DNA from 3 places in the Streptococcus sp. 210928-DFI.4.42 genome. Region 3 is predicted to be linked to each of the others. Evidence: predicted binding sites of a transcription regulator. Region 3 holds the regulator's gene; each other region holds the start of a gene.
The links. The regulator CtsR, encoded in region 3, represses protease genes until heat stress. The targets are predictions, from matches to a motif close to TTGGTCAAAAAAGGTCAAANA.
Positions count from the first base shown of each region.

Region 1: LIZ08_RS00820 (ATP-dependent Clp protease proteolytic subunit) is a predicted target of CtsR. The motif match lies at 1,949-1,969, and genes of this name have one in related genera.
Region 2: LIZ08_RS01935 (ATP-dependent Clp protease ATP-binding subunit) is a predicted target of CtsR. The motif match lies at 1,891-1,911, and genes of this name have one in related genera.

Region 1 covers NZ_JAJCHF010000001.1:172,306-175,585, forward strand. Annotated here, with positions in the region: gene LIZ08_RS00810 (ABC transporter substrate-binding protein) at 1-620, opposite strand, end outside; gene LIZ08_RS00815 (DUF2129 domain-containing protein) at 729-1,007, opposite strand; gene LIZ08_RS00820 (ATP-dependent Clp protease proteolytic subunit) at 1,285-1,875, opposite strand; gene upp (uracil phosphoribosyltransferase) at 2,004-2,633, opposite strand; gene mgtA (magnesium-translocating P-type ATPase) at 2,853-3,280, opposite strand, start outside.
Region 2 covers NZ_JAJCHF010000003.1:81,132-84,411, forward strand. Annotated here, with positions in the region: gene LIZ08_RS01920 (HAD-IIB family hydrolase) at 1-459, opposite strand, end outside; gene LIZ08_RS01925 (bifunctional methylenetetrahydrofolate dehydrogenase/methenyltetrahydrofolate cyclohydrolase) at 473-1,327, opposite strand; gene LIZ08_RS01930 (DUF1797 family protein) at 1,493-1,723, opposite strand; gene LIZ08_RS01935 (ATP-dependent Clp protease ATP-binding subunit) at 1,971-3,280, shown strand, end outside.
Region 3 covers NZ_JAJCHF010000023.1:7,801-11,080, forward strand. Annotated here, with positions in the region: gene LIZ08_RS08510 (ATP-dependent Clp protease ATP-binding subunit) at 1-1,735, opposite strand, end outside; gene LIZ08_RS08515 (CtsR family transcriptional regulator) at 1,736-2,200, opposite strand; gene LIZ08_RS08520 (alpha-L-fucosidase) at 2,418-3,280, opposite strand, start outside.

The sequences.
Region 1 (3,280 bases), on a different contig from region 3:
GTTGCTACGATTTCACCTTTGTAAGATTTCTTGAAGGCTTCAGCAATCCCTTTCGCATAGTCAGATGAGTTATCGTAGTAAAGAACGACTTTCTTCGCTTTCAAGTTATCAGTTGTGTATTTGGCAATGATTTTTCCTTGGAAGCTATCGATGAAGGTAGCACGGAAGAGGTAATCTTGACCTTTTGTCAAATCATCTTGAGTTGCAGATGGTGTTACCAATGGAACACCTGCTTTACCAGCGTTGGCAACCGCTGCTGCAGTAGCACCTGAAGTTGCAGGTCCAACAAGAGCGTTCACTTTTGATTGAGTGACAAGGTTTGTAGTGACTGTAGCTGCTTCAGCTGTTTCAGACTTGTTATCTTTATCTGTGACAACGATCTTTTTGCCATCAGCTCCACCCTTAGCGTTGATTTCATCAACGGCCAATTGAGCACCTTTTTGTTCAGCGCTACCGTAGGCTGCTACTTCACCAGTTTTTTCAAAGTTAAAACCGACTTTTAGTTCCTTGCCGATTTCGTTACCAGTTGTGTTTGAACCTGAAGTAGAAACTTCACCACAAGCAGCAAGAAGAGCGATGCTTGCAATGGTTAAAAATGAAAGAGCAAATTTTTTCTTCATTTGTAATGATCTCCTTAAATGAATCTTAAATTAAATACATTAAGAATATACCGAATTATCTGACAATTGTCAATAAAAAAAGCACAATCCATCAAATGATTGCGTTTTCTAAACTTCTATGACCACAGATGGGGTCTCCAATCGTTGCAAACTCCCCACAAAATCTGTATCTAAATCTTTGAGATGGCAAGGCAAGACCTTTTTGACATAACGTTCTTTTTTTAAGTCTTCCATGACTTGATCGGCCTTGTCACTGTCCACATACAATTGGACATAACGGCATTTCTTAGAATGGTACAAGACATCTCCGACAGATTGTAATTTTTTTCCGTCTCGATTGTAATACAATTTAACAATCAAGCCTGTTCTTTCTTGTTTCTCAAACATGGTCAATCCCTTTCTCGTTCTGTTACTAGTATATCAAATTTCAAGAAAAAGAACTACTCTTTTATGAGAGCAAAAAAGAGAGTGGGACAGAAAATGGTAATTCGTTAGAATTCGATTTCATCGTCCCACCTCCGCACAGTTGAGTAGGGCTGTAAAAGCTGATGAAATCAGCGTAGTAGAGCCCACTCAACCACTACGTTTTGCTCGACAATCCAAAAATAATTGAGAGGCTAGGACTTTTGTCCCAGCCTCTTGACGGACCTTCCCATAGGATGGTTTAGTCCAATTTATTATTGGCCATGATTTCATCAATAAAGCCATATTCAAGTGTTTCTTGCGCGCTCATCCAATTGTCACGTTCAGCATCAGCATGCACTTTTTCAATGGATTGACCTGAATTTTCCGCAAGGATTTTTTCCAAGTTATTCCGTGTTTTGAGCAAGTGTTCTGCTGCAATCGCCATATCGGTTTGTTGGGTACCACCACCAGTACCACCCATTGGTTGGTGAATCATATACTCGGCGTTTGGCAACATGAAGCGTTTGCCCTTCGCGCCGCTTGAAGCGATAATTGTTCCCATAGAAGCTGCCATCCCCATGACAATGGTTTGGACATCTGACTTGATAAAGTTCATGGTATCTACAATGGCTAGACCTGCCGAGACAGAGCCACCTGGTGTATTGATATACATATAGATATCTTTTGTATTATCTTGGGCATCCAAGAAGAGCAATTGAGCGATAATGGAGTTAGCCATTTGGTCCTCAACTGGTCCTGTTACCATGATAATTCGATCTTTCAACAGACGGGAATAAATATCGTAAGAACGTTCTCCACGACTGGTTTGTTCAATAACTACTGGAATCATCTATTCTTCTCCTTTAGTATCCATTCATTCTCACAATTCGTGAGGTTCAAAGTATATGTGCTATTATAAACCAATGGTCAAAAAAGGTCAAATCTTAAGCACCTTTCGGACGAATCATGAATGGTTTCTTATTTGGTACCGAATAAACGGTCACCCGCATCTCCAAGACCAGGAACAATGTAGCCATGTTCATTCAAATGATCATCGAGGGCTGCTGTAAAGATATCAACATCTGGGTGAGCTTCTTGAAGAGCTTTCACCCCTTCTGGCGCTGATACTAGGCAGACAAATTTGATATGGCTAGCGCCACGTTTTTTCAAGGAATCAATCGCTAGAATAGCGGATCCACCCGTAGCAAGCATCGGGTCTACTACAAAGATACGACGTTGATCAATATCTTCTGGCAATTTCACCAAGTATTCAACTGGTTTCAAGGTTTCTTCATCACGGTACATCCCGATATGGCCAACCTTAGCAGCTGGTACCAAACTCAAGAGACCATCGACCATCCCAATCCCTGCACGAAGAATTGGGACAATAGCCAACTTCTTCCCTGCGATTTGCTTTTGAACGGTTTTAGTAATAGGAGTTTCAATTTCAACATCTTCAAGAGGCAATTCACGCAACACTTCGTAGCCCATCAACATAGCAATTTCATCTACCAATTCACGAAAGGCCTTCGTAGAGGTATCCGTGCGGCGGAGAATAGACAATTTGTGTTGAATCAGTGGATGTGTAATAACTTCTAATTTTCCCATTTTGAGATCCTTCTTTCTAAGCTGTTATTTTTCAAAAAAGAACTATGATAAAAGTGGAGTCAAGCTCTACTCTTTCTTTCAGTCCCTCTTTGATACTCACAGCACATGGAAATCTTCATTTCCAACTTTACATTCCTCTTATTATACCAAATTTTACAAAAAAAAGAGAGCCCTTACACTTAATTTTTTAAGTTCGGACTCACTCTTTCTATCAATCAATTACAACCATTCTTTGTATTTCTTAATATAGATACGTTTGACAACCGTCACACTCAGCATATAAAGGACGATAATAGCAAACAATAGAACAAAGTACAATCCATTTAGTTGGCTCAACTTCAAGATAGAAGCCAAAGGACTATATGGAAGGGAGGTTACAAAGAAGGCTGCTGCTAGGGTCGTCACCACGACTGAGAAGGCTGGACGACTTTGGATAAATGGCAGTTTTGGTGAACGCAACATATGGATAACCATGGTTTGAGACCACATGGATTCGATAAACCATCCAGTTTGGAACACCATGATAAAGGCTGCTGCATCTGCTGCTCCATGGTTGTAGCCATGACCTAAAATCATAGGAACAACAAGGAAGTAAAGAAGCATGTAGGTAATAATATCAAATACAGATGAAATGGGACCAATCCAGG
Region 2 (3,280 bases), on a different contig from region 3:
ATCCACGAGCTCCTCATGGCCACCCATATAGATCACGACCTTAATCGGATCTGTCAGCTCCTCTAATGAACGATATTGGGCTTTCTTGAGGGGATCTACATTAGCAACAAAAGGAATCTTTTCCAAAATCTGTCCGCTATAATCAAAGGTATCATCCACAAAAAATGGTAGATTGTAATGGCGGCAAAAGCCAAGGACTTCCCGATACACATCCTTGTCCAATTGGTCCTCATATACCAATTGCCCCTGACGATAGGCCAATCCACCATTTAAACCAATCACGAGTTGCTGACTCAATGGGTCCCCTAAAAGGCCCAAGCAGTCCCGGTAAGAACGTGCAGAAGCAAAGGCGACTTCATGGCCAAATTCTTCTGCTCTCAATAAGACCTGTTTGATTTCATCATCGATTGTGACACCATCGAATGACAGGGTTCCATCTAAATCAAATACAAACTTCATCTTGTTCACACTTTCATTTTTTTAAGGCACGAACAGCTGCTTCGTAGGTCTGCTCCATCAGCATGGTGACGGTCATAGGCCCAACCCCTCCTGGTACCGGAGTAATATGACTGGCCAAAGGGGCAACGGAGTCAAAATCGACATCCCCACACAATTTGCCATTCTCATCGCGATTCATTCCGACGTCAATAACAACGGCGCCTTCTTTCACGAAGTCTGCTGTTACAAATTTCGCACGACCGATCGCAACAACCAAGATATCTGCTCTTCTAGCAATTTTAGGCAGATGATGGGTCCGAGAATGGGTCAAGGTTACCGTCGCATTTTTGGCGAGGAGCAACTGCGCCATTGGTTTTCCAACGATATTGGAACGACCAATCACGACTGCTCGCTTCCCTTCTAGATCAATCCCGTACTCTTTGAACATCTCCATGATCCCAGCGGGAGTTGAAGGCACCATGAGAGGATTTCCAGCCCACAAGCGTCCCATATTCAATGGATGAAAACCATCCACATCTTTTGTCGGATCAATCGCTAAAAGGACTGCATCCGCATCGATATGCTTAGGCAGTGGTAACTGCACCAAAATCCCATGCCAAAGGGGATCTTGATTGTAGTGTTCGATCACTTCTAATAATTCAGCTTGGCTAATGCTTTCAGGAAGTCGTCTCACTTCACTCCGAAAGCCTGCCGCAATAGCAGAACGCTCTTTATTTCTTACATAGATTTTGCTAGCTGGATTATCTCCTACTACGATGACAACGAGGCCAGGCACAACTCCTGTCTCTTCTTTTAATCGTGCTGTTTTCTCCGCAATCTCACCCTGTAATTTTGTAGCGAGCGCCTTCCCATCAATGATTGTCGTCATGTCAATTCTCTTTCTAGTCAAGTAATGAAAATAGTCCTCTCTATTATAGCAGATTTCAACTCTCAAACCTAACTGTTCCTAATTAGAATTTCTTATAGACGAAAACTATAGCCAGATGGACAAAAAATGAGCTTGAGACCACCCCAAACTCATCCACACAGCTGCTTAGTAAAGCAATTCATAAATTTCCATTGCAATTAAATCAATGCTATCAAATGTATAGGTTTCACGCGCTTCAACATCACGAAGTGTAAAGGTTGAACCTTCTTCTTCATTGTGGTTGTAGGCTACTTCAGCGACAACAACACCGTCACGTTCAAAATTACGTTTCAAGTTTCCACCGTCTTTTGTCATCGTCTCCAAACGGTTGATAATCCGTACTAAATGTGATTCCATTTTATTTCTCCTCTTTACTTTCTACTCTCCTATTTTATCATAAAAGAGAAAGCTCTTCCAATAAAAATTCACATTTTTCCATTGATTTGCTTTTTCTTCAATCCTTAGCGACATTCCGTAGCAAATTCTTGCAAACTTCTAGAATACTGATATAATGAAACTATAAATCTTTGACTATTTTTGACCTTTTAAAAATAGGCTTGTCTCTTGATGGAAAACCATTAAAAACCTACTGTGAGGTATGTATATGCTTTGTCAAAATTGTAAAATAAATGAATCAACCATCCATTTATATACAAATGTAAATGGACGTCAGCAGCAAGTAGACCTCTGTCAAAATTGCTATAAAATTATGAAAACAGACCCAAATAACAGCTTCTTGAAAGGCATGACCCAACGGAGCCAACTCACTGGAGATCCTTTTGAAGATTTCTTCAATAACCTTGGAAACTTCCAAAGTCCGCAAGAACCTCAAACCCCTCCAACTCAATCCGGAGGCAGTTATGGAGGTGGCGGCTACGGCCAAAACAATAACCGTGGTGGTGGTCAAGACCCTCGTCAAGCACGCCCTCAAAAGCCAAAAGGACTGTTAGAAGAGTTCGGCATCAATGTCACAGAAATTGCCCGCAAAGGGGATATTGACCCTGTCATTGGCCGTGACGAGGAGATTATCCGTGTCATCGAAATCCTCAACCGTCGAACCAAGAACAATCCGGTTCTGATTGGAGAGCCTGGGGTCGGAAAAACTGCCGTAGTGGAAGGCCTGGCTCAAAAAATCGTCGATGGCGACGTTCCACATAAATTGCAAGGAAAAGAAGTCATCCGCCTAGACGTCGTCAGCCTCGTTCAGGGCACAGGCATCCGTGGTCAATTCGAAGAACGCATGCAAAAATTAATGGATGAAATTCGTCAACGTGAAGATGTGATTCTGTTCATCGACGAAATCCATGAAATTGTTGGCGCAGGATCAGCTGGTGAGGGCAATATGGACGCTGGAAATATCCTCAAACCAGCCTTGGCGCGTGGAGAACTCCAATTAGTCGGTGCTACTACCCTCAATGAATACCGTATCATTGAAAAAGATGCAGCCTTGGAACGTCGGATGCAGCCCGTTAAGGTCGATGAGCCAACGGTTGAAGAAACCATCACCATCCTCAAGGGCATCCAGAAAAAATACGAAGACTACCACCACGTCCACTATACAGACGGGGCCATCGAAGCGGCAGCTATTCTTTCAAACCGCTACATCCAAGATCGCTTCCTGCCAGACAAGGCCATTGATTTGTTGGATGAAGCGGGATCTAAGATGAACCTGACCCTAAACTTTGTGGATCCAAAAGTGATCGACCAGCGCTTGATTGAAGCGGAAAACCTCAAAGCCCAAGCGACACGCGAAGAAGACTTTGAAAAAGCAGCCTACTTCCGCGACCAAATCGCGAAATACAAGGAAATGCAAGGTCAACATGTCACCGATCAGGAAACCCCTGTCATCAGCGAAAAAACTATTGAACACATCGTTGAACAAAAGACCAATATTCCTGTTGGTGATTTGAAAGA
Region 3 (3,280 bases):
CACTCATATCAAAACGGATGAGGGCCGATTCATCATCAAACAGAACCTCCGCCAAAGCTTTGGCTAACTCTGTTTTTCCGACACCGGTAGGTCCTAGGAACATGAAAGAACCGATCGGACGTTTATTGCTACGGATACCTGATTGATTGCGTCGAATAGCCCGACTGATACTCGAAACGGCTTGGTCTTGACCAATCACGCGCTTGTGCAATTCTGTTTCTAAGTTGAGGTACTTGTTGGCATCGGTTTGAGTCAGTTTTTGAGTTGGAATACCAGATAATTGGCTCAAAGTCACCAAAACATCTTGGTCAGTGACTTCTTTTTTGTAGACAACGGGAGCAGCCTCTACTTCTAAGAGCTGGGCTGCTTTCTTCCACTTGCCATCCATCAAGGCCCGATCCAAGGCGGTCAACTCTTCTTTTACGTGACCGTTGGAATCGCGGTTTTGTACGGTAGCTGCCGCTTCATCCAAGAGATCAATGGCTGAATCTGGCAATTGACGGCTAGTCAAATAGCGGTGGGCATATTTGACAGCTGTTTCGATCGCTTCATCGGTAATGGTCACATGATGGTGGTCCTGGTAAGTTTCTTTCAAGCCTTGGAGAATTTGGATGCTATCTGCAACACTTGGCTCTTCAATGGTGACTTTCGCAAAACGCCGAGAAAGGGCTGCATCTTTTTCGATATGCTTTTGGTACTCATCTTGAGTCGTTGCTCCAACTGTACGCAAGGTTCCCCGTGCCAGGGCTGGTTTTAGAATATTGGCTGCGTCTAAGGTCGAATCAATGCCGGATCCTGACCCCATAATGGTATGCAGTTCATCGATAAAGAGAATCACGTGACCGTCTTCTTCGATGTCCTGGATGATATTGTTCATCCGTTCTTCAAAGTCCCCACGGAAGCGCGTCCCTGCAACGACATTCATGAGATCCAATTCTAAGACACGCATCTGTGCGATTTCAGCTGGAACATTGCCACTAGCGACACGCTGGGCCAGACCTAATGCAAGAGCGGTTTTTCCGACCCCTGCTTCTCCCACCAATACAGGATTGTTCTTGGTCTTGCGGCTGAGGATTTGGATCATGCGTGAAATCTCTGCATCCCGGCCGATCACAGGCTCAAGCTGGCCTGCACGCGCCATTTCTGTCAAATCACGGGTATAGTCTTCAAGACCTCCACTTGTACTTGGGGGCATGCCCATCATATTCCCCATAGTTTGGCGGTTAGGGTTTTGGGCCCGATAAAGATTCCGGATAGCTTTAATATCATTTTTGTCCCAGCCTGCCTTGTCTTCTAGATTCTTTCGAAGGGAAGCAACGGGAACACCCTTGTCTTGCTCTGTAAAGGCAAAGCCGGCAAACTCCATGACTTGGCTCGCTAAGGTCCCACGGTCTGCTAGAAGAGAGAGGAGCACATGCTCTGTTCCCAAGGTCTTGGCATGAAGGACCTGGGCAATCTCTCTTGCGTGCTTCATAATGGCTTCCATCCGATAAGAAAATGGGAAGATTTCATACCGATTGTCGCTTTGAAAAGCTTGGCCTGTAATATGCTCCGCCGCATCCTGAAACTCATCGATCTGCATAGGATAATCGTTCAGTACAGAACCTGCCACGCTATAGGGATTATTGGCCATAGCCGTCAGGAGATGCCAAGTATCTAAGGTATGCCCCTGATAGTGGCCTGCTAGTATTTGGGCCGCTTCTATACTTTCTAACAGTGCTGTTGAATAGTTCATCTAGTCGGTATTTCCTTTTCTATCTACTTGTTGAATGATTTTTTTCAGCATCGTTGCTCGTAGGATGAGAGCATCTCGACCTAGGACCTCATCGGAGGTCGTCGCAAGCAAGAGCTGAGCCTCACGTTTTGTCAATAATTTTTCTTCATAGAGCATCTGGAGGATATCATTGAAGACCTGCTGGCTGATGGTCTCTCCAATATTGGCTGCCAAATCTTGGAGCATCTGATGGTGATCTGAAAACTGGACCTTGCCAATGCGGATATAGCCACCACCACCGCGCTTGCTCTCTACAATATAGCCTCGGCTCTCGGTAAAACGAGTCTTAATGACATAGTTAATCTGACTGGGTACAACCTGAAAGACATCGGCTAACTCACTTCTTTTGAGCTCTGCCATGCCAGCTTGAGCCAGCAAGGCCTTAATATAAGCTTCGATGCTATCAGATGTGTTCTTATTTGCCATGATGCTCCTTTCTGGCTTGTTTTTTTCTAGATGGATGCTCTGTTCTTTGGCCCATAAAAAATGGCCTTGGAGTGTTCCTTCTCATCATTGACCTTATTTGACTATTATACAATTTTTACGGCTGTAAATAAAGCAAAGACTCCATGGAAATAGGAATCTCTTAAAAAGGCAAAACAAAAGAGGCTAGTGAGAACTAACCTCTTATGCGAAGAAGGAGCTACTCTTTGCGACGAGCAAATTTCGCGCCTCCGCCCAAGAATCCTAGACCAAGAAGACCTAACCAAGCAAACAATCCACTTTGTTTTGTACCGGTTTTAGGAAGTTTTCCTTCCGATTGTAGAGAAGGACTTTTAACCACTTCTTTTTCCGGATGGTCTGAAGTCGAAACAGAAACTGCTTCTGGGGTTTTCGGTTGCAAGAGAACAGGTCTTCCTTTTTCTTTTTTGTCTTCAGCTTGAGAAAGAGTCATAACTTCTGGTTGCATCTTACTTGGGGTGACAGGAGTGGTTGGAGTCGGCATATCAGCTATCAACGGACTTTTTCCCGCTTCCTTCGTCCCGACTTCCGTAATCTGATCCTGGGCATCCACTTCGACAAAGGCATCGACTTCTGTCCGAATTTCTTTGCCTTCTTCTTGTCGAACCTCGATCAATTTCAAGCGGCGTCCGACCTTCCCTGCTTGAAGGATCCGGCTTTCGCCCTTGGCCAAGTCCTTGTTCTCACGCGTTTGACTCTCAAATGGAATCTCCTCCGCTTCGATGAGTAGTTCTGGTTTTTCAAGAATCAAATCCCGAACACCTTCGTCTGGGCGTGTCTGCGTCAGCGGTTCATAATTGCGAGCATCTTCTAAGATGGTTTCAAGGGCTTCGACTTGATTAGCTGCAGCAACCAAATCTGGCCGCTCTTGATCCAACAACTGAGTCAAGTCCGTCAATTGTCCTTGAACAGTTGGTTTGAGGTCTGCTTTCAAGCGCTCGAGAGAAGTAGCCTTGATCTTTTCTACTCCTTCTCTGATGATCTGTTGCAACTCTTCTTGACTGAGTAGCTGACTATCTTTCCCTGAGAGAACAAATCGGTCTA